Regions from separate parts of the Paenibacillus sp. FSL R5-0908 genome, predicted to be linked through region 3. Evidence: riboswitches for the same ligand, from Rfam matches in the RefSeq annotation. Region 3 holds a riboswitch; each other region holds the start of a gene.

Region 1 (7,976 bases), 110 kb from region 3:
ATTAATTTGGAATCCGGAGCTGACGGGAAAAGAAATAGCTGAGGAATGGATTCGCCTTACCTTTGGCACTGATAAAGGTCTGGTGGCTGCTATTCGCGGGATGTTAATGGACTCATGGAGGATTTACGAATCTTACACAGCTCCATTAGGTGTGGGCTGGATGGTTAATCCGGATCATCATTATGGACCAAATGTGGATGGATATGAATACGCCAAGTGGGGAACGTACCATTATGCGGATCATAAGGGCATTGGTGTAGATCGTTCGGTCAAATCGGGAACGGGTTATAGCGGACAGTATATGGGTCTTAATGCATCAAATTATGAGAATCTAGCGTCTTGTCCAGAAGAGCTGTTGCTGTTCTTTCATCATGTTCCATACACGCATGTTCTGCAATCGGGTCAAACTATTATTCAGCATATCTACGATACTCATTTCGAGGGGGCTGAGCAGGCTGCACAGCTTCTAGCGACATGGGAATCACTTGAAGGCAGCATGGATAGTGGATTGTATATACAAGTGAAGCACCGTCTTGAAGAGCAAGCAGAGCATGCGCAGGAATGGAGAGATCGGATCAATACGTATTTTTACCGCAAGAGCGGAATTGAGGATTTTAAAGGCAGAAAGATTTATTAGATTTCGATTCGAGGGATGATGATAGTGAACCTCACGATTAGAGCGATTTTGGAAGATTTAATGGGAACTGTGGAGCAGGTAGAAGGCACTGTGGATATTTTGAACCCAGGGGAACCGGAAACTGAAGTCACAGGGATTATTACGGCCTTTTCTGCCACGCAAAATATTGTGGAGCAAGCAATAGCGTTAGGAGCCAATTTGCTGATCACGCATGAAGGTGTATTTTATAGCCATTATGCAGCGAGCGAGTGGTTAGAAGGTGATCCAGTTTATCATGCGAAAAAAAGTCTGATCGGACATTCCCCAATAGCTATTTTTCGTTATCATGATTATTGGCATCGGCAAGAGCCAGATGGGATTATGATTGGTTTGCTGCGAGAGCTGGATTGGTCAGACTATGTGGAAGAGCAGCAAGCGGCTGCTACGATTCTCACTATTCCTGCTATGACTGTAATGGAAGCTGCTCAGTATATTAAAAGTAAGCTAGGCATCTCTTATGTACGCGCTGCTGGTGACCTGTCTCTGTCCTGCAAACGCGTAGGGATATTAGTAGGTTACAGAGGAGGCGGGACGATGGCTATTCCGCTTTTTAATGATCACAATCTTGATTTAATTATCGCTGGAGAGGGACCAGAGTGGGAGACTCCGGAATATGTGCGGGATGCAGGGCACCAAGGCAGATCTAAAGCACTCATCATGTTAGGTCATGCGGAGAGTGAAGCGCCGGGAATGAAATATTTAGCTGAAATCTTAGCAGACAAATATCCCATGCTTCCTACCCGGTTCATTGCTGAACAACCCATCTATCAGATGGTTTAATCTGGGGAAATTAAGAGTACGGAATAAATAAACATATTATGGAGAAAATGAAGGGAAACAGGTCACTGAGAAAGGAGTGTTTCAATGGAAATTCCTTTGGAGGCTGATGAAGTATTAAGTCGGATCAAAAAGCTGCAAAGCGACGGAAGCTCGATCAGTAAAAAACAAGTAAAGCAAAGCGACCCAGAGCTTATGAGAAGTGCGCTGTTCTTTTTTCCAAGCTGGGAGCATGCATTGAAAAACGCCGATCTTTTGTAGCCATAGTATTGTAAAAGGGAGCTAAGTGGACAGGGAATATCTCTGATTCTGCTTAGCTTTTTTCTTTTTTATGAAATCATTCGTGCTGTTCATGTGAAATAATATTAACAAGCTTGCCAAACGGATCGCGGACATAGAAACGACGAACACCCCAAGGTTTAGAAACTGGCCCAATATTGGTGATGATTCGTTTGACCCTCATTTCATGCCTCCATTGAAAGGACGATTTTAGTATTCATTTTTATTGGAGATTGTCGTTTCTTATTAAATAGGAAAGTACTGGTGAATTACTCCTATTTTCGCTTGCTTCAGAGCTGTTTTTCTAAAGAAAACGAGTAAACAAGAGCAAACGAAAGAGAAAATGAAGAGTATGCTTAATATGAAATGAAAAGCATTGCTTTCAACATTATTTTGACCAGAGCCCTCCTTTACAAGCAAACCTTACAAGAGTATGATTCATCTCAGAACTGACAATTATCTTAAATTTACAATTACATAAGCAATCCGCTTAATTTCCGTTTCTGGAAAGCGGGGGAACCAACAACTGGCAGCCGATGTGAGAGTCGGCACTGGTTATGGGGTGAATCCTGTTCCGGGTGCATAATATGCATCCCTACAGGTAGGGCAACTCTCACTGCCCGAATCCGACAGCTAACCTCGTAAGCGTATGGAGAGAGGATGAATGGCGTGTTTAGTGATGAATAGCCACAGAGAATCCCTCTGTGGTTTTTTGCTGCGTTTTTAAGCAGATATAGTCGTAGAATTTATTATGAAAGAGGTGTTACCTTTGCCTATCGCTAAACTGAACGGAACTTCGCTCTATTATGAAATCAATGGAACTGGCACTCCGGTTGTGTTTATCCATGGACATGGATTAACACACAGTATGTTCAAACCACAGCTGGAGTATTTTTCCGATAAATATAAAGTGATTTTGTGCGATTTACGGGGGAATGGCAAGTCTGGTAAACTGCTGGAGGCCCCACATGAGATTATTGAGACGCAATGTCTGGATCTAATTATGCTGTTGAATGACCTAGGTATCCGTGAAGCAGTTTTTGTAGGAATCGCTTATGGTGGCTTAGTCGTTCAGCATATTGCCAAACAATATCCTGAGCGTGTAAAAGCCATTGTTGTCGCGGATAGCTTTTGTAGGACTCACGGATCAACAATAGTAGGGAAAATACAAACTATGGCAGCATATTGCAGTTTACTAATGTATTATCTCCCAAGCGAGCTGGTGTTGCCTTCGATTCGGATGATGTACCGAGAGCGCTGGAGTCTGGCCTACAATGAGATTAGAAGAGGGCTGCTGGACAAACGTCCCCGTGAGCTATACCGGCAAAGGCTGGCCACGAGCCATGTTGATTACACCAGGTGTTTAAAGGCTTTTAAACGTCCCGCTTTATGTATTGTAGGGGACTTTAATGAATTTGGAGTGAATTGTATGAAGGAAATGGTGTCTCAGCTGCCACAGGCGCAGTTGGCGATTATTCCGAACGCATTAGATCCAAGTAATCTGTGCCAGCCGGAGCAATTCAATGCGATTCTTCAGCGTTTCTTGGAGAAGCAGCAGGGCAGTCAGCAGATTAGTTGATCCCTTTACAAGCGAAGCGTTTAAGTGAGAAAATAGGCGTCCCATAGCCAGGAGATGAGCTGGCTGTGGGACGTCCTTCTGGGAAGAACTTTAGGGAAATCCTCCCTAAAATGATCGACAGCATGGCTCCTAGAACGTAGATTAGGGAAATCCTCCCTAAAATGAAGGAGATTATGGCTCCTAGAACGTGAATTAGGGAAAACTTCCCTAATAATAGGATGCTTTTAGCCATAAATGGGTATTTGCATGAATTTTTAGGGAGAAATTCCCTAAAAACCTCATTTTAAAGCGATTATCGATGAATATTAGGGAGGATTTCCCTAATATAATGGATATCTAACTAAAGGCTGGCTCATCAGTAGTGAAATCTACGAATGAGCCAGCCTTTAGTATTTTACCAACCGGTGGATGTTGAACATTTACAAGCATATTGTAGCTAGAACGCCACTTAATGTACCTACCCTACCACAGCACCAAATATAGCTCACCCGACGTGGGAAGAACAGTAGACCCTAAGTAGTGAAGGTAAGTGTATAGAGAGAGGTGTAATAAGCAACGCATCTGCAACTCTTGCATTTTGTGCAATGCGATCTACTCGTGTAAGATTAAGATAATTCATACCAAAGGAGCTGAGTCATGATGTCTCAAGCTGAAACCATAAAACTGACTTCATTATCTTCAAAAGGGGGCTGCGGCTGCAAAATCGGTCCCGCCGATCTCATGCAGGTTATTCGTAGTCTGCCACCAACTGTTCCTAACCCGGATCTACTTGTAGGTCTTGATACTAGTGATGATGCAGGGGTGTATCGTTTAAGTGATGAATTAGCGTTAGTGCAAACTGTTGATTTTTTCACGCCGATCGTGGATGATCCCTATTCATTTGGTCAAATTGCAGCAGCCAATGCATTAAGTGATATTTATGCGATGGGTGGAAAGCCGCTTACGGTGCTTAATATTGTGGCTTTTCCTATTTCTGTTTTAGATAAAAGCGTTCTTGGTGATATTTTGCGCGGCGCGGCGGATAAAGTACAGGAAGCAGGAGCTACTCTTGTGGGCGGACATTCCATCGACGATAAAGAGCCCAAATTCGGATTGGCCGTTACGGGCCTTGTGCATCCTGACAAAGTAAGAACGAATGCGGGCGCCAAGGTGGGAGACAAGCTGATTTTAACGAAGCCTATCGGAGTGGGGATCTTAACAACTTCCATTAAAAAGGATCAGCTATCTCCTGAAGAAACCACACGCCTCACGACAGTAATGTCTACTTTGAATAAAAAAGCGGCTGAAATCATGGAGCCTTATGATGTACATGCTTGTACAGATGTTACCGGATTTGGGCTACTGGGACATGCCTCGGAAATGGCAAAAGGAAGTAACCGCGGACTGATTATTCGTCAAGGCGATGTACCGATGCTGCCAAGAGTAAGAGAGCTTGCGGAGCAGGGATTTGTTCCAGGAGGCACTAAGAATAACTTTGCCCATTTGGAAGGCAGTATTCTTTATCCGGAAGAGATGGACCAACTAAGCCGCTATATTCTATGTGACGCTGTGACTTCTGGCGGATTGCTGATCTCTGTGACCCCTGAACAAAGCGAAGATTTGCTAAAAACGTTAGTAGATGCAGGGGTAGAAGCGGCATTGATCGGAGAGGTAACAGAAGAGCATCCGGGTCAGATTACGGTTATAGCTGCTGCGAAATAATCATTGTATACCGGCTTAGAGCAAATTATGAAGGTTAGCCACCAGAGGAGAGAGCATATTGTTTCAGGACATTACACTGGAAGAACTTAGAGTGTTAAAAAACAAGAAGCAGATCACCATTATTGATGTTAGATCTCCTTCTGAATATAAAGATGCAACGCTGCCGGATAGTTTGAATATTCCCTTTTTTGATGATCAGGAACGGGCTGAAGTAGGGACGTTGTATAAACAGACAAGTGTGCAGGCCGCGAAAGAACGCGGTTTGGAGATTGCTGCGGCAAAACTTCCTTCTTTTGTAAAAGAATTTGCCGCGATTCAAGGGGACAAAGCTGTATTCTGCTGGAGGGGAGGTATGCGCAGCCGTACAACTGCGACCGTACTCTCTTTAATGGATATTCATGCTTACCGGCTGATAGGCGGCTATAAGGCTTATCGTAAATGGGTGCTCGACGAATTGGAGTCCTATGAATTCAAGGCGAAGTCTTATGTGATACACGGAAATACGGGTACAGGCAAAACCAACCTGCTACACCGCCTGAAAGTGCATGGCTACCCCGTACTGGATTTGGAAGGGATGGCAGGTCATCGTGGTTCTATTTTTGGTGAGATCGGCCTTCGTGCAAACAATCAAAAAACGTTCGATAGTCTTCTTTTGGAGGAGTTAATTAAGATCGGGGATTCTCCTTATGTACTATTTGAAGCGGAGAGCAAAAAGATTGGTAAGATAGTGATGCCCCCGTTTATGACCGAGCAAAAAGAGATCGGAACACAGATCTGGATTGAGATGCCTCTGCAAGCCAGAGTGCAGCAAATCCTTGAGGATTACCGGCCAGAAGAGTACAAGGAGCAGTGTATTTCTGCATTTCGGAGTATCAAATCCCGAATTCATATCCCTGTTGCAGCAGAAATCGAACGATGCTTGCAGGCGGATTTGTTCGGTGAAGCTGTGGCGCTGCTGTTAGAGTATTACTACGATCCTAGATACGATTATACGTCTACTCAGTATGAAGGCATTGAGAGAGTTACTTTTAAAGTGAATAATCTGGATGAAGCTGAGACTGCTGTGCGTTCTTTTTTAAAACATCAGGATGAGGTATAGGCTTCACGTTATGGTTAAAGGGGGGCTTTACTAATATGATCTATTTAGATTACAACGCTACAACACCAGTAGATAAGGAAGTAGCAGAGGTTATGATCCCTTATCTTTACGGTCATTTTGGGAATCCCTCAAGCAGTCATTCTTTGGGGCGTGAAGCTAAACTCGGAATAGAGCAGGCAAGAATACAGGTGGCTGATTTCCTGAATTGTGCGCCGGGTGAGGTGCTTTTTACCAGTGGGGGCAGTGAGTCTAATAATACTGTCATTAAAGGAGTAGCCCAAACTTATCGCCATGAAGGTAATCACATTATCCTGTCTGCTATTGAGCATCCAGCGGTAATTAAACCCTGCCAGTATCTGGAGCAGATGGGCTACAACCTGACTTATGTACCTGTTGACTCATATGGATTGGTGCAGGTTGACGATGTGAAAAAGCAGCTCACGGACCAAACCATTCTGGTCTCCATCATGCACTCTAATAACGAAACGGGTACGATCCAGCCGATCAAGGAAATAGCTGAGGTCTGCCACGAACGGGGCATTCTTATGCATACAGATGCTTCACAATCTGCGGGAAAAGTAGATCTCGATATAGCGGATTTAGGAGTGGATTTTCTAACGCTTGCAGGCCATAAATTATATGCGCCCAAAGGTATTGGAGCACTGTACATTCGGGACGGCATTCACATTGAGCCTTTGATACACGGTGCGGGCCATGAACAGGGGCGAAGAGCGGGGACAGAAAATACACCCTACATTATTGGCTTAGGAAAAGCCTGCGAGCTTGCTGCTGAATCTGATTCTAGAGAAAGAGTTAAACAAGTTACGGATTATTTTTATGGAAGACTGCAGGAGTCTTTTGGCGAAAAAATTCATTTGAATGGTCATAAACACAAGCGCTTGCCTAACACCCTTAACGTTAGTTTTCTTGGAGCAGTGGGTCATGAGATTGTTGCTTCGTTAGAAGATGTAGCAGCTTCTACTGGCTCGGCGTGCCATTCCGGTGAAACGTTGATTTCGCCTGTTCTAAAGGCTATGCATGTATCGGAGAATATTGGACGGGGAGCGGTTCGTTTTAGTGTGGGACGATATACGACTATAGCGGAAATCGATGAGGTCATCGATAAGTTGAAGGTGTATTTGTTGTGAGGTTCGTTTTTGCAAACAGTGACAAAGTGTGAATCCTAGTGAAAGGATTATGACTCTCAGTGAACGAGCTATGGTTCCCAGTGAACGGAATATGAATCTGAGTAAACGGAGTACGAATCTCAGTAAACGGAGTGCGAATCCCAGTGAATGGACTAATAATTCCAGTGAACGGAGTAGCTATCGGACACAGGCGCTCTTATCTGCAGCATTTTCCTCTTTTTGAGTTGCTATAGGACCCCATAGGCGTTATTGGTATAAAATAGACGGAAATGAGCACCATTCTTGCCCAATAGCGCCTCTCAGGTCCGATAATCTCTCTAAACAGTGATAAATTAACGAATAGCGGCATTTGAGTCCGAAGGATCAAGAAGTTGAACCCGCATATTACTAAAAAAGCATCTGTCACTCCTTCAAAAGGAATCGCAGATGCTTTTTTAATATTTGTTTTAGTGATTATACAATCGTAAAGCCAGCACTTGCATAACCAGTGACTGTATTTACAAGGGTGAGGCCTGTAGCAGTGGCTGAGAATACCATAAGTAAACGTGTCTGTGGCGTTACAGCAAAATTGATACCATTCGTAATTCCGCTGACAAAAGTTCCTAAATTGATAGTACCGGTGATAGGCGGAAGTGGGACGGTTGCGCCTGGAATAGGAGTAAATGTGTTATTTGGTGTGGCAGATTGGTACAATTGCGCTGTTACATTTATCGTAGT
Region 2 (7,976 bases), 6.1 Mb from region 3:
GCGTATACGTCAATCCGCAATCCGGTAAACTTGCTACAGCAGCATGTCCCGACAAAGAACTGGAAACCTTTATTAGTGGAACTGAGCCCACCGAATACTGCGAATTGCATGGAACTGGCGCCGCTCCTGCTGTCGATGACACACAAAGCAAGGTAGATCCTGCTGAAGAGAATCGTTCCCTATGGAAGAACATTAAACGCTGGTGGTTGAATTAGCCTCTTCATTTATATTGAAGGGGTTTTTCTTTTTTTATAAGTTATATATTGTAGTAACAACAGGATTTCTAAATTCAAATATCACTTATCGCATAAGGGATGTAACCGTTTTATTTATTATGCTTACCCCATTCTCTTAACTCACAATTACTGCTATAATAGTTATTAGAAACCAAAATATAATGATGTAAATGAGGGACATGGGATGAAGGATACAGGCATGATCCGGAGTTTAGACAGTCTTGGGAGAATTGTGGTTCCCGCAGAAATCCGTATGACGCGTAATATCGACATTGGTGATCCTATCGAATTTTTTGTTTTAGACGAAAAAATCATCGTCCTTAGGAAGTACACCTCGACAGAGTGTACATTTTGCAGAAGCCACGACCATGTCACCTACTATAAAGAGCAGTTTATTTGTAGCAGCTGTCTAAAAGAAATTGTCGATCCTGCACGCATGTCTCAATTGCCAGAGTCACGTGAGGATTTTGTTGTTGAGGCACCAGAGCACAACACCAGCATCCGAAAGTCGAAGACAGAGGAAATGTGCCAACGTCTGGAACAAGCTATTGAAGATCATCCCTATGCCAACCAAAAAGAACTTGCAGAAATCCTCGGGATTAGCCAAGCCAGAGTGAGTCAGCTCAAACGCAAGCTTAGCAGCACAAGCAAATCATAAATTAAAAAAGCTTCGACGCTCCTATTTCCGGAGGTCGAAGCTTTTTCTATATCGGATAACCCTTCTGGAGGCTCCTATACTATTCAGTCAGTGCAGCTTTAAGCTCATCTGAGGATGCATTCCACCATGTTTCATTATGAGAGATCAAAAGGGATTTGAGGGCCGATTTCTCAACGGCTCCAAGCCCTGCCACATCGATCTTGCGTTTGAGAGCTGCATCCAGCTTATTGACATGCTCGGCAAGAATTTTCCATCCGCGGCGCGCTTCTGTATCAATCCACATTTCACAGGCTGTGATTCCACCATAAAATTGAGCTTCCAATGTACGGTCTACCGCTACCCATACCACCCAAACCTGTCTTCCATTCGGTACGTCTTCACGATTCATGGAAAATTTAATTCCTTTTTCCACCTTACTCTTGGCATGCATGGCACCGATATCAATAACCGCCACATCACCATCAATAATGACAGGTGAAACGTTGTTGAGATCTATAGAGCCTGCTCCAAAGCCTTTATGTTTACTTTTAGCGTTCACAATATTTAAGGCAATCTGTTTCTTGCCCTCCGGTTGTATGTTGTCCACGAGTGCACACCCTTCCTCTTACGAATAATTTAATTTTAGCTAATAATGCGGCGATTGCAAACATATACATCCCGTAGATGCTTGTCACGGGAGGAATCACACTATGAAGTCACTGTCATTAAAGTACATCATCTTTGCGACCCTGGCCATCCTCGCGCTGCTGGGAGGAGGAATATGGGCCTTTTCAGGGGATAGCTCTACGGCTTCTGTTACTAGCTTCGCTTCAAAAGAGGCCAAGTCCTCCAGCGGCACAGCGCCTGCAGCCGTACCACAGCAGGTATTGCCTGAGAGCGCGCCCGTCCCGGCAGAGGAGGCTTTAAGCCAGCGGGTAGTCGAGTATCACATTGATGTCCAGCTTGTTCCTGACACAGAAACCTTAAAAGCTTCTGAGACAGTAACCTGGACACACCCCGGAGTAAAGCCAGTAAGTGATTTATATTTTCACATGTATCCAAATGCATTTGCCTCATCAGATACCACCTTTATGAAGGAATCCGGGGGGACGCTCAGAGGCGACAGCATGCCTGAGAACGGCTTCGGAAATATGACGCTGACCGATCTGCGCACGACAGAAGGAACTTCGCTAATGCAAAGAGTGCAATATGTCCAACCTGATGACGGCAATATCAACGATAAGACGCTCCTAAAGGTACATCTTCCTCAGCCTGTTAATGGTGGGGAAAGTGTAACACTTAAGCTTCAGTATGAAGTCCAGCTGCCCAAAATCTTTGCACGCATGGGTGCTTCAGGTAACTTCGTTATGGCTGGGCAATGGTTCCCTAAGCTTAGTGTATACGAGCCGAGGGGCACACGCGGAGTTAAAGAAGAAGGCTGGGACCTGCATCAGTATCACGGAACCTCTGAGTTTTACAGTGATTTTGGCATCTTTAATGTAACGATTGCCGTCCCTTCCAACTATACGGTGGCTGCGACCGGATTTCCTGTAAAAAATGCCAAGCTCAAACAAGATCAGAAAATATATCAGTTCTACGCCGATGATGTCCACGATTTCGCTTGGGCCGCTTCCCCTGATTTTACAGTAGCTGAGGAAGCCTTCTCTACGCCGGAGGTGCCTGGAGTACGAATTAAGGTGTATCTCGACCCACTACACAAAGATTTAAAAGAGCGTTACCTTCAGGCTGCCAAGGCTGCCCTGACCTACTTCAGCAAATGGTATGGTCCTTATCCCTACTCTACGCTGTCTATTGTCGTCCCACCTAAGGAGGGCAACGGTGCTGGAGGAATGGAATACCCTACCCTTATTACAGCCTTTGGGGCCGCGGATTCTTCTCCAGATACCTCACTTGAAAGAACCGTCATTCATGAAATCGGCCATCAATACTTCTACGGTATGGTAGCCAGTAATGAATTCGAGGAGGCCTGGCTGGATGAAAGCTTCACTTCCTATGCCGAAGACAGACTTATGGAGCAAGAATACGGTATCAAGTCTAATTTGCCTTTACAGGCCAGCCTGGTAACTATACCTGAGCCGTTAAATCTGGAAACGTGGAAATATGCAGGGGCGGATTCCTATAGCCGAAATGTTTATATCCGCGGCAAGCTTGTACTTAAAGATATCGAACGCCAGGTAGGTACCAAAGCAATGAACAACATCATGTCCTCCTACGCTCGTAAGTTCCGTTTCGAGCATCCTGCTACGTCAGATTTTCAGAAAGTCGTTGAGAAGGTAACCAAAAAACCATGGCAGGCCTATTTCGATGATTACATTTATGGTGATGGAGCGCCTGACTTCTCAGTAGATACGATTGCTTTTAAAAAAAATAACAGCGGCGATGCCCCAAGCTACGAATCATTAGTGAAGATTTCAAACAAAGGGAGCCATTACGTTGATGTTCCCGTGAAATTCACATTCGCCGACAGCTCTTCGGTGCAGCGGGTCTGGAACGGTGAAGGAGCAGAGACTACGTTTCAATTGTTAAGCGATAAGCCTCTTCTCTCTGCTGAGATTGACCCTGAACATTCCATCTTATTGGAGAGCAAACATCTAAACAACTTTAGGCTGGCGGAAATAGAGCCCAAGACGCTCTCTCGCTGGACATTAAGTGTAACTAAACTACTTGAAACCGTGCTCGGAACTCTTGTCTGGTGAGGTGAATGATTGTGAGAACATCGATAACCCGCGGCTGGCAAAGCATGAAGGAGCAATTTTATATTTTAATTCTGCTCTTCATCTACCGACTGCTCTGGGGCTACTTTATGTATGGTTTCATCCGATCTGCTATTATTCCGATTCTACTGCGCTATCCGGATAAAGACGCCGGAGGCAGCGGTATGGGCAGACTGTTATATTATATCGAGGGACAGTTCAGCTTGAATACGAACCCTTCGATACGCACTTGGTTATGGATGCTTCTGGCGCTTGTTGTCTTGCGACTTCTGCTTTCCCCTTTCATAAGGGCAGGATTGCTGCATGAGCTCCACCAGGAGCGAAAGGGCGAGCGTGGACTGTTCTTTTTCCCTGGCATGAAGATCTATGGACTACCTGTCTTAGTCTTTAGCCTAATCGAATGGGTGCTGACCCTGCTGCCGCTTTACTGGCTTGCTCCAAAAATGTACGGGCTGTTCTTATCCTCTTTGTTTAACTACGCTTTGTTACTTCATTTAGTACCATACGTATTGGCATGGCTTATATATATTTTTATCGTGCGCCTGTTTCTTCTATATATGCAGTTTGGTTACACCGGCGGTACAGGAATGTTCTCCTCACTGTTCATCTGCTTGCGGTCACTGATTCCTGCTATAGGTGTTTCCATTGTACTTGGTGCGGGAGGCTTGCTCTTACTGCTAGTGTGCGGACTGACGGGTCTGTTCTGTCCCGGCCTACCGGCACTTATAATACGGCAAATCTCACCACTACCTTCTACGCTCTTAAAAATGTGGGGAATCTCTGCACAATATCATCTATGGCGTAGCAAAGCATTTCCACAATAAATCAACCTTATTTGACATAATAAAAAGGTCCCAATTCCTGTATTCAGGAGCTGGGACTTTTTCTCATTACGGATAACTTAAGAGTATTTGCAAAATCGTAAAAGCTCTGTTACAATAAGTCCTGTGCTATTAGTAACAATTTTGTAATCAATTGAAACGATTCCTACATAACTAAATGTATTTATCGTAAGTGTAACTGTCGAAACGTCATTCTCTGGTGCTTAACACGCCTAATTCCTTTGCACCGGGAAGTGGGGGAACCATATTTTGGGTGAATTGATCTCGCTTTACAGGGATCATAGGGAATCTTCTACCGAACCCTTAAGCTAACCTCGCAGGCCTTGGAAGGAGTACATCTTTTGAAAAGACATAATTTAAGAAAAAAATGCGTCGCTGCGGCGCTAGGACTTGTAATGGCGTTATCTATTGGTGGAGGAAGCGCCTTTGCCGACTCTAAAATGGACTCTGTAATCTCAAAGACTATTGGAGTTGCCTATAAAACCGGAGGTACAAGCACTGCCGGATTTGATTGCTCTGGATTTACAAAGTATGTATTCAAGAATGTGGGTCTTACTTTACCTCGTACATCAAAAGCTCAATATAGCGTTGGAACTGCTGTATCCAAAAGCAATCTGCGTTCTGGTGATCTAGTGTTCTTTAACACACTTGGCAATGGAGTATCCCATGTCGGCATTTATGTTGGAAACGGAAAATTCGCACAATCGTCCTCTTCGCGTGGAGTGACCATCACTTCACTCAGTCAGGCCTACTGGGCCAATCGTTATGTTGGCGCTAAAAGAGTAATGAGTACTTCAGCTTATCAAGCTGTAGCCTTCGATTGAAACCTTCCTCACAACTATAACCTCATAATTACAACTATATGAACCTGAATCTGATTATGCCCGTAATCAAATTCGGGTTTTTCTTTTTTCCATAATATATTTTTACACTATTAGAGCCCAATTGAAACACGTTTATTTGATAAAAATTGCAATTATATTAAAAATTAGGTCATTATTAACGCTTACATATGCCTTTCTACCGTAAAAATTCCAATTTTTCTGCATTAATATGTTAAAAACGATTGCCAAGCGGCTTTCTGTTTGTTACAATTAGCGCAGTGAGATTTTAGTAACATTTTTGTAATCATTAAGTTGTTATTTACAAAGGTTTTGTCATGTATTGATTACAAGCTAATCCTAATCAACAGTATGAGCCGAGTTTCCTAACTATTAGGAAAACGGGGGAACCAACTTTGGGTGAATTGACCTCCATTATATAGAGGGGTCATAGGGGACCTTCAACCGAACCCTTAAGCTAACCTCGTAGGCATTTGGAAGGGGTATACACTTTTGAAGAAGAAGTTAGCAGCAGCAGTACTAAGCTTTTCCATCATCCTCACCATCGGAGCAGGAAGCGCTTTCGCAGATTCCAAAATGGATAAAGTGATTGACAAGGCCATCGGTACTAAATACGTATCCGGCGGTATATCCACTAACGGATTTGATTGCTCCGGATTTACAATGTATGTGTTTGATAAGATTGGCATTAACCTTCCACACCAATCAGGTTCCCAATATCAAATGGGCACAGCAATCTCCCGTGATGATATAAGAGCCGGAGATCTTGTATTCTTCAATACAAGTGGCAAAGGTGTCTCCCATGTCGGCATTTATGTCGGTGAAGGTAAGTTCGCACACGCTTCTACCTCACGCGGTGTTACGATTAGCTCTCTGAGTGATAGCTACTACGTGAAACGCTACGTTGGTGCCAAGCGCATTATGAGCACAGACGCTTACCAATCGGTTGCTGCTGAATCGGAAGACAATGATGATGTGCAATAAGTAACGTACATAGGCTCTTTTCCAAGGTAACTCTTGGAGGAGAGCTTGTTTTTTTGTCTTATTACTTATTTACCCCTCTCATAATTTGTAAAACATTTCTCTCATATAAAGTTTCTGAGTCGAACCTCCCCCATTTTGTATATAATTAGTAATATAGCAATGTCCTCGTGAAAGGAGATCGATGACTTTATGATAAATCCCTCGGTAACTTTTCATGTAGTTCCTATGGAGGCAATTCACGGAGAAGCTATTTGTAAGTGGAGCTATACGCCTCCATATAATATTTATGGCTGGATGCCGTGGGAGCAGATGCAGGCTCTTGGCATCGAGTTTGGTGATCCGCAGCTCCGGGAGGAACAATATATCTCCATATTAAATGAACAAGAGGTATTGTGCGGATTCGCACAGTTGTTCCCGATGGAAGGAGTCGTTCGTTTAGGAGTTGGGATGCGCCCCGATCTATGCGGCCATGGTTTAGGCAAACTATTCGTGGATGCCATCGTCCAGACAGCCTTGAATCGTTATCCTGATCGTGAGATAGATCTAGAAGTCCTGACCTGGAACCAACGCGCCATACGAACTTATCAAAAATGTGGATTTACGATTACAGATACGTATGAACGCCGCACACCTACAGGAGATAAACCTTTTTATTGCATGGTCTATGACAAATGATATTAAATACCATATATTTCATAAGAATGATTGTATTCTCGTTCATTTTTTTGTCACAAACCCTATGATAACGCTTCACCATAAGCTATAATGTAGGGAGCAGCTTACATAGAAGGGACGAATTGGGATGCAGAAATGGATCATGAGCGGTTTGTTTTTTGCCGCCTGTGCCTTTGCGGTAGTACTCATGTTTACACTTCCGGGTAAAGAAGAGGTAGCGGAAGAAAATAAGCCCACGATGCCGGTAGTTCAACTGGACGCAGCAAAGGCAGAAGCAACCGTGAAAGCCAGCTGTATCACCTGTCACGGCGATCAGCTTCAAGGTGGAGTTGGACCAAGTCTTCAGAATGAAGGCGGCCAGCATGACGCTGAGGAAATCTACAGCATCGTCACTAAAGGACGTGGTCAAATGCCTTCCTTTAAGGAGAAGCTAGCGCCTGAAGAGATCGCCAACGTCGCACTCTGGCTCTCAGAGAAAAAGTAACCCATCAAGCAACTAAAAACGCCCGTGTATGAGATAGCTGACTATCTATGCACGGGCGTTTATTTTATGATTTTGGCTAAACTAGTGATTTTTTTCAAAGGCTTCATTAAATTCATGCGCCGCTCGAAGATCTAGAGCCGTAATCCCATCTTCTTCATTAGATTCAAGTCGCAGGGTAACTGTTTTATAATCAATCGTAATATGTGGATGATGATCGAAGGCTTCTGAAATCGTGGCTACTTCATCAACGAAAGCAATGCCCTTCATATATTGGCTGAACATATATTTTCGCACCATAACATTATTATCCAGCTTCCAGCCCTCCAGCTTAGTGATCTCCTCACGCAGTTCCTCTTCCGTAAATAACAATTCGTTTCCTCCCTTACAAAAAGTTGCAGTAAAGTGCGCAGTTCCCTTTACTTGACTTAGGCGTTAAACAAAACATCCCTTAGCTTCTGAGGTCCAAGGGATGTGCCAGGATAAAGGCGATATTTTCGATTTAATGTATTCACAAATCCCAGCGATTATAACTCGGCTTTAT
Region 3 (7,976 bases):
ACATATCAAGGAGCTGGAGCAGACTCAAAGGACCACCTGCCTGATTTACCGTGACGATGGAAGCATGAGCACGGCGGCTCGCAGTCTGGTGCAAGTTACCGAAGAGATGTTTCTGACAGAACGTGAGCAGTAAAGCCGGACCAAATGAATCAAGGTGCGCACCTAGTGATCTCCAGATGAGGCAATAAGTGAAGCACTTATAGCGTAATTAGGGAATTTCTCCCTGAAATTTAGAGATTTCTGTTCAACAGACTTAAAATTAGGGAAAACTTCCCTAATTTTCGGCTGATTCAGTAACTAATAAAGGAATCCCTCTGTTTATTAGGGAGGAATTCCCTAATGTCGTTCATTTAGAGCGAATAGCGGCTATTTTTAGGGAGGTTTTCCCTAATTAGTTCACACCCACTCTATACATCGTACAAACAAAGAACGCATATCGCCCATATTCCACCGTCACAGATACCACAAATCATCTACTACAGCCGTACGAATATCACACCTAACAAATCATCCACCGCCCAAACCAATATCTTAGAACACTACGCGTGGTCTATAGTCATATGGCATAGTAAAATCCATTACGTTTCCTACTCTTTACTCCATAAAAAAGAAGCTGCCCCCAAGTAGAATTCACTACTTTTGAGTCAGCTTCTTTTCCTATGATTCTTGGTTCACAACTTCACTCTCAAAACGGTCAATACTTTCATTAGGACCAATGAGTACCATAACATCGCCTTCACTCAAATAATCATGGGCAGTTGGAGCGACGATTATTCCACTTTCCCTATTTAGGGCAACAATACTGCAGCCATATTTAGCTCTTGTGTTTAAATCAGACAAGCTTCTGCCGTTCATGCAGGACGGTACGGTCAGCTCGACAATTTTATAATCCTTGGACAGTTCAATATAATCCAGCAAATTGGGCGTCACCAGCTGGTGTGCCACACGAATCCCCATATCCCGCTCCGGAAAAATAACCCGATCAACCCCCAGCCGCGACAGTGCGCGGCCATGAAGGATGGAGATTGCCTTAGCCACCACTTGCTTGACTCCAATCTCCTTCAACAAAATGGCCGCCAGAATGCTTCTCTCCATATTGTCACCAATCGCAACAATCCCACAATCAAAGTTCCGTACACCAAGCGAGCGCATAATCCCCTCATCTGTAGCATCTGCTACTACCGTATGCGTCAACTGATCGCTCATTTCCTCCACGCGTTCTTCATGGTGGTCAATGCCGAGCACCTCGTAGCCCATTTCCATCAGCTCAAGCGCCAGGCTTGAACCGAAGCGACCTAAGCCGATTACTACAAATTGCTGTGCTTTCATTTCTAATTAACTCCTATCCAATAATTATTTTACCTTCCGGATACTTATACAATGGTTTACCCTGTTTGGGACCGAGTGCATACGCTAAGGTTAGTGGACCTAGCCGACCTGCAAACATCGTCAGACAGAGTAGAATCTTACCGATCGCTGACAGTTCCGGAGTTAGCCCCATAGTCAGTCCTACCGTAGCAAAGGCGGAGGTCGTCTCAAACAAGATTGCCAAGAAATTACTGTCTTCAGTTGTGGAGAGTATCATCGACACAGAGGCGATTAACAACAAAGCCAGCAGCGTGATCGTTAATGCCTTGTAGATGCGCTCCTGAGCCAGCCGATAACGGAACAACACAACATCTTCCCGTCCACGCAGCATAGCAATTACAGCACCAATCATCATCGTAAAGGTTGTTGTCTTGATCCCGCCGCCCGTTGAGCCCGGAGAAGCACCAATAAACATAAGAATCACTATAAAAAATTGTGTAGCCTGCCGAAGTCCAGCAATATCAACTGTGTTCGCGCCAGCCGTACGGGGAGAAACGGATTGAAAGAAGGCCGATAATATTTTACCGCCAAAATTCAGTGAACCCAGGGTACGAGTGTTAGTAAACTCGAATATAAAAATAACCAGAGCTCCGATCAGAATCAGCCCTGTACTGGTGGACAGGACAACTTTACTATGTAGAGACAGCCTGCGGGTTACCCGAAACTCCACCAGATCTGACATTACAATAAAACCAATCCCGCCGGAGACAATCAGAAACATCACAATAATATTCACAAGCGGATCATATACGTAATCAGTTAAACTGCGAAAATCCCCAAAAATATCGAACCCCGCATTATTAAACATAGACACCGCATGAAATATGCCATAATAAATCGCTTTTCCCAACGGCATATCAAAAGCCCAGCGAATAGACAGCAGCAAAGCGGCACAGCCTTCTATGACAAGAGAATATATAAGGACTCTCCGGATCAGTCGCACAATTCCTTCCATAGAGCCTTGATTCATGGCTTCCTGTAGGATTAGCCTGTCCCGCAAAGATATTTTACGCTTTAACACCAGTGAAAATAGAGTGGCCATGGTCATAAAACCTAAGCCGCCGATCTGGATTAGGATCATAATTACGGTTTTCCCAAAAATCGTGAACGAAGTTCCGGTATCCAGCACAACAAGCCCTGTTACACAGGTTGCCGAAGTTGAAGTAAATAATGCATCAATAAATTTCACGGAATTCCCGCTTGTGCTTGAGATGGGGAGCATAAGCAGCAAGGCCCCTATCAAAATAATCGATGCAAAACCCAGCACCAGTATCTGCGGCGGCGAGAGCTTTAGAAACTTAAATTCAGAAATCCTACGAAACTGTGAAGCCATTTGCTCACCTTCTTATCAAAAATTCCAACAAAAAAAGCACTGGAAAACCAATGCTGACTTGGTTCCTGCAGTAAATTAGCCTACGAGGTTAGCTGACGGATTCGGACTATGCAGGCTGCCCTATTCGTTCCTAGAACGAAATTCACCCCTGATGAAAGTGCCATTTATCGTGTACACTCCACTTTTCATCACTTCTTATGGTTCCCCCGTTTTCACCAGAAATTCGGCTACTATACAATTGCATACAAATTATATACGTTATTTAGTGAATTCACAAAGACACAATTAATGCTCATTCACATGAAAAAATGCGGTTTAAAGAGACTGCATCAAAAGGAGTGCCTTTTCTCATCACTTTTCCGTGTTTTCCCTGCAATTACACCGATTCTCACCATTCATGCTGAAATGAACACGATAAAATTCATGGTATAAATTCACATGGCTATTCTATACTATCTCTATTACCCATAAAAAGAACATATAATGTTTTTTGTAACCAACCAGGCACTAATACTATAATGGAACATAACATTGTCAGTACATAACAAGGAGGCGTTACATGAATCCCGTCGGCCAGCCCTTACAGCAACGTGCCCTCTCCAAGAGGCTCATCATCTCGGGCATTATCGGTCTTATTCTATTTATTATGTTTCAGATTTCCCCTTCACTGCTTAGTAGCCCTACAGGTGAAGATACCACCGTCATTAGCAAGGCAGAAGCCCGTGACCAAGCCATATTATTTGCAGAACAAAAGCTCAACTACACCGAAGCACCAAACGATCAATGGAATGTACTTTACGAGACGGACTCTTCCTTTTATGGTTATATGTCTCGCGAGAAGCTTGTGGAGGACTACACCAAGAAAAAATTGGATCAAAAATATCCTTTTGATGTCTTTCGTGCAACGCTTACTCCGTCAGCGGAGCAAGAGCCGCAAATCATTGTTGACCTCAATATGTATAACGGTAAGATTGTCGCTTTCTCAAAGGCTGCAAAAGTTGCCTCTGAAGAGGGGTCAGGCATCGCTTCCGTTGGTGCAAAAGAGGACAAGGGAGCTGACCTCACTCTAGCGCAGAAGGAGAATCTTGCTCGTCCTTGGCTTCAGGAATGGGAAGTAAATCCTGCCAAGCTACAAATTGAATCGAATACAGGAAGCCATGGGCTAGTGTATACGGATAGTACTGTTCAGGTCGGCGAATCCTTATTGCACTATTATTTTGATTTCAGTGGAGAGCAGGTATCCAGCTTTAATGCCGGCTTCACTGCACCGGCTTGGCATACCTCCTACGTACAAGGACAGACTTCTTTAGCGGAAAAGCTAACATTATTCGGTTACGGTATACCCACACTGATTTTAGGAATTCTGGCACTCGTCTACAGTATTCTTAGAAGAGAGCACACTTCCTTTAAACGTGGAGTATTCCTGAGCTCAGCCTATTTTGTAATCATGATGATCAGCACCTATAATATGCTGCCTGAATCTACGGGCGAAGGGCTAGAAGCACAGATTACCTCTGTCATTATGTTTATCATTTATGCCTTGTACAGCCTGCTGATGTCCTCCTTGCTCTACTTCTCTTTAGTGGGCGGCAATGGCCTATGGCGAAAAGAGGAAGGCATGAACCCTTGGCCCCGCGCCAAAGAGCCCGGCTATGGACAATATGTATTGGATAGTATCCGGGCTGGATACATCTGGGCTTTCGTTCTGCTAGGGGTGCAGACGGTTATGTTCATCATATTATCGTTTACCTTGCACAATTGGTCCACTACAGACGCCACCCAATCTCCTTATAACATGAGATATGCTTGGCTTTTGCCTATCGTCGCATGGCTCGCTGGTTTATCTGAGGAAGCCATTTATCGCTTTTTCGGAATTCCTATGCTGAAAAAGGTATTCCGGAACACTTTTGTTGCTTGCTTGATCACCACACTGGTTTGGGCGTTTGGCCATACGTTATATCCGATCTATCCCATCAGCTCCCGTCCCATTGAGCTGACCGTAATCGGGCTGCTGTTCAGTTATATTTTCCTTCGTTACGGATTTATTGCTGTCATGTTCAGCCACGTCGTGTTTGACAGCATCCTGATGGGCGCTACGCTGATCTTTATGAAGGAGAGCGTAAATGTAGGCGCGGGTATCTTCGCGATTATTATGCCGTTCATAGTCGCTTACATCGTCTATCGATTTAATCCACCGCAGAAGCCTAAGCCGGTGGAGCCGTCTTCTTTGATTTAAACTAATTTGAAGACATAATGAAATTAAAAAAAGGGGATCATAGCAGCTTTAATCGCTGCTGTGATCCCCTTTTTCTTTTGTCACCATTGCTATGAGGTTGGCTCTTCATCCTTGAGCGCATCAAGAATTTGTCTTGCCAGCTTTTCTCCAATAGAAAGTGTACGGAAATCATCCACGGAGGCTTCTTTAATTTTCTTAAGCGATCCGAAATGCTTTAGCAGCGCTTTACGGCGCTTCTCACCAATACCAGGTATAGAGTCCAGCTTGGAGGTAACCATGGACTTCCCGCGCTGCTCACGGTGGAAGGTGATCGCGAACCTATGGACCTCATCCTGAATCCGTTGCAAAAGGTAAAATTCCTGACTATCCCGGGCTAGCGCGACAGGCTCTGGCGGATCTCCAACCAAAAGCTGAGCCGTCTTATGCTTATCATCCTTAACAAGGCCGCAGACCGGAATGAATAATCCCAGCTCATTCTCCAGAATATCAATAGCAGAGGAGATTTGCCCTTTCCCTCCATCGACTACAATAAGATCCGGTATCGGAAGATTCTCCTTTAATACCCGTTCATATCGCCGCCGAATGACCTCTCGCATCGTTCCATAATCATCCGCACCCACTACCGTACGAACCTTATATTTACGATACTCTTTTCGTGCAGGCTTGCCATCAATGAAGACGACCATCGCTGAGACCGGGTTAGTCCCCTGAATGTTCGAGTTATCGAACGCCTCAATACGGCTCAAGCGTTCAAGCCCCAAGCTCTCTCCTAAGCTGATCGCTGCTCCAGAGGTACGCTCTTCATCCCGTTCAATCAGCCGGAATTTCTCGTCGATAGCCACTCTTGCATTTTGACAAGCCATGCCAACCATCTGCTTCTTAAGACCGCGTTGTGGTACAAGCACCTTAATGCCCAGCCACTCCTGCAGAATGGAGGCACCGCCAGCGGCATCCACGATCCCTGCTGCCGCAGCTTCCTCAGCCGCCGTCGCACGTGCCTCAGCCTCTTCAGCCGATTCAGGAGTATCTTCACCCTGTTGTAAATCCGCTTCTGCTGGAGCAGCTATGGCGATCTCGGGTTTAGTCTCTTTATTAACCAGAGACTCCTCATCGAGCACATCCGGCAGCAGAATCTCCTGCGGCAAAGCGGGATTATCACTGTAATACTGCGTCACATAAGACATAAAGTCACTGTAGGCTTCACCATAAAACGGGAACACGGAGGAATGGCGCTGAATCATCTTCCCTTGTCTCATGTACAGAATCTGCACACACATCCATCCCTTGTCTACAGCATAACCAAATACATCCCGGTCCTTAGTATCTGTAGTGTTGATCTTCTGCTTCTCCATCAATGCATCGATATGGATAATCTGATCCCGCAGTTCCTTCGCCCGCTCAAAATATAATTCCTCAGCAGCTTCCTGCATTTTTTGCTGTAAATCCTTTTTAACCGCCTCATGACCTCCGCCTAGAAAAGCAGCGATGTCCTGCGTAATCTGCTCATACTCGGATTTCTGAACCTCCTTCTCACACGGTGCCAGACACTGGCCCATGTGATAATAAAGACAGACCTCCTTTGGCATCACGCCGCATTTACGAAGCGGGTACATACGATCTAGGAGCTTTTTTGTTTGCTGAGCAGCATAAGCATTAGGATAAGGGCCAAAATATTTTGCTTTATCTTTAATCACCCGGCGTGTAACCTCAAGGCGCGGGTGAGTTTCATTCGTTATTTTTATATAAGGAAACGTCTTGTCGTCTTTCAAAAGCACATTATAACGCGGCATATGTTTCTTAATCAGATTACACTCTAGAATGAGCGCTTCCATGTTACTGGACGTAACGATGTATTCGAAATCAGCAATATTAGCGACAAGCCGCTGCGTTTTACCATTATGACTGCCTGTAAAATAAGACCGCACCCGATTCTTGAGTACTTTCGCTTTGCCCACATAAATAATAGTGCCTTCCTGATTCTTCATCAGATAGCAACCAGGCAGATCGGGTAGTAGTGCCAGTTTATTGCGGATATTGTCCAAAATGATCCCCTCCAGCTAAATTGGACCCATGATTAGTTGGCATTCAGCACACAAAACGCCTCCGGAATGAACCGAAGGCGCTGAGTGGCAGGGCCGAGGCCCGAACAGTAGCATCTATCAATTATTGATGTTTTGCTACGATATTTTTCAGGGATTCTTTGGAGTTCAGTCCCACAACTTTATCTACCGGTTGACCGTCTTTGAAGAAGATCAGAGTTGGGATACTCATAACACCAAAACGGGAAGCCGTTTCCGGATTCTCATCCACATTCAATTTTGCAATTTTCACGTCGTCTCCCAGCTCTGTGGACAATTCATCCAAGATTGGAGCGAGCATTTTACAAGGACCACACCAAGGAGCCCAGAAGTCTACTACTACAGTACCTTGACCTTCCACTTCGTTACTGAAGGATTGGTCAGACACGTTCACGATAGCCATGATATTGTTCCTCCTTTAAGTTTTGCGAAGCATTACGCACATCTTAAGCCAAAGCTTAGTTCATGGAAGCTGCTCCGAAATATGAGTTAATAAATTGTTTCATGTAATATGATAACCAAATTACCACTTACCGACACATTACAAGTATAACATATCTTTATGGGATATGTGAAATATCACTCGCAATTATATTGCCTTCAATGTATTTTTTTTACGCACTCTTTTCTTTACAACCTCCCCAGCATTTCGGTATACTTAAAGAAAGCGCATTAATTGTCAATGACTTATTTCATAAACTAATGTCAATTTGCATCTAATAATACAGGGCTTGTCCCTGTAAGGAGGCAGAAACTATGGATGTTAACGCGCAAGTACGGGACCCACGAGAACATATCAACGAAGAACCCCGCAATGATCTTGGGGATTTAATGACCGGATTTTTCGGAATGACCACGTTTATGACGGTTGTCTTTTTCGGAATGGTCATCCTTAAGTTCATTCTCTCGGAGTAAAGGAAACATCGCACACTAAAAAGAAGCTGTCTCAAAAGTAGTGAGT

What was found. A riboswitch is a leader RNA that binds a small molecule or an ion and turns the genes downstream of it on or off. The one in region 3 is predicted to bind cyclic di-AMP.
Region 1: linked by a shared signal. The riboswitch ahead of MKZ09_RS28550 (alpha/beta fold hydrolase) and the one ahead of MKZ09_RS28090 (TrkH family potassium uptake protein) in region 3 are both predicted to bind cyclic di-AMP.
Region 2: linked by a shared signal. The riboswitch ahead of MKZ09_RS00540 (C40 family peptidase) and the one ahead of MKZ09_RS28090 (TrkH family potassium uptake protein) in region 3 are both predicted to bind cyclic di-AMP.

Annotation. Positions count from the first base shown of each region.
Region 1 covers NZ_JBBOUV010000001.1:6,304,710-6,312,685, reverse strand. Annotated here, with positions in the region: gene MKZ09_RS28570 (alpha-glucuronidase family glycosyl hydrolase) at 1-637, shown strand, start outside; gene MKZ09_RS28565 (Nif3-like dinuclear metal center hexameric protein) at 662-1,456, shown strand; gene MKZ09_RS28560 (hypothetical protein) at 1,541-1,714, shown strand; partial or broken gene MKZ09_RS28555 (glyoxalase) at 1,791-1,886, opposite strand; cyclic di-AMP (ydaO/yuaA leader) riboswitch at 2,210-2,396, shown strand; gene MKZ09_RS28550 (alpha/beta fold hydrolase) at 2,502-3,311, shown strand; gene selD (selenide, water dikinase SelD) at 3,951-5,012, shown strand; gene mnmH (tRNA 2-selenouridine(34) synthase MnmH) at 5,071-6,111, shown strand; gene MKZ09_RS28535 (cysteine desulfurase family protein) at 6,147-7,259, shown strand; gene MKZ09_RS28530 (exosporium glycoprotein BclB-related protein) at 7,713-7,976, opposite strand, start outside.
Region 2 covers NZ_JBBOUV010000001.1:111,479-119,454, reverse strand. Annotated here, with positions in the region: gene MKZ09_RS00570 (transglycosylase domain-containing protein) at 1-215, shown strand, start outside; gene MKZ09_RS00565 (AbrB/MazE/SpoVT family DNA-binding domain-containing protein) at 421-894, shown strand; gene MKZ09_RS00560 (YwhD family protein) at 974-1,480, opposite strand; gene MKZ09_RS00555 (M1 family metallopeptidase) at 1,584-3,590, shown strand; gene MKZ09_RS00550 (hypothetical protein) at 3,602-4,432, shown strand; cyclic di-AMP (ydaO/yuaA leader) riboswitch at 4,650-4,788, shown strand; gene MKZ09_RS00545 (C40 family peptidase) at 4,846-5,274, shown strand; cyclic di-AMP (ydaO/yuaA leader) riboswitch at 5,637-5,779, shown strand; gene MKZ09_RS00540 (C40 family peptidase) at 5,785-6,276, shown strand; gene MKZ09_RS00535 (GNAT family N-acetyltransferase) at 6,466-6,951, shown strand; gene MKZ09_RS00530 (c-type cytochrome) at 7,079-7,435, shown strand; gene MKZ09_RS00525 (4a-hydroxytetrahydrobiopterin dehydratase) at 7,517-7,804, opposite strand.
Region 3 covers NZ_JBBOUV010000001.1:6,197,709-6,205,684, forward strand. Annotated here, with positions in the region: gene MKZ09_RS28080 (LysR family transcriptional regulator) at 1-133, shown strand, start outside; gene MKZ09_RS28085 (potassium channel family protein) at 658-1,329, opposite strand; gene MKZ09_RS28090 (TrkH family potassium uptake protein) at 1,343-2,701, opposite strand; cyclic di-AMP (ydaO/yuaA leader) riboswitch at 2,763-2,940, opposite strand; gene MKZ09_RS28095 (CPBP family intramembrane glutamic endopeptidase) at 3,261-4,937, shown strand; gene uvrC (excinuclease ABC subunit UvrC) at 5,027-6,979, opposite strand; gene trxA (thioredoxin) at 7,101-7,418, opposite strand; gene MKZ09_RS28110 (YqzM family protein) at 7,772-7,930, shown strand.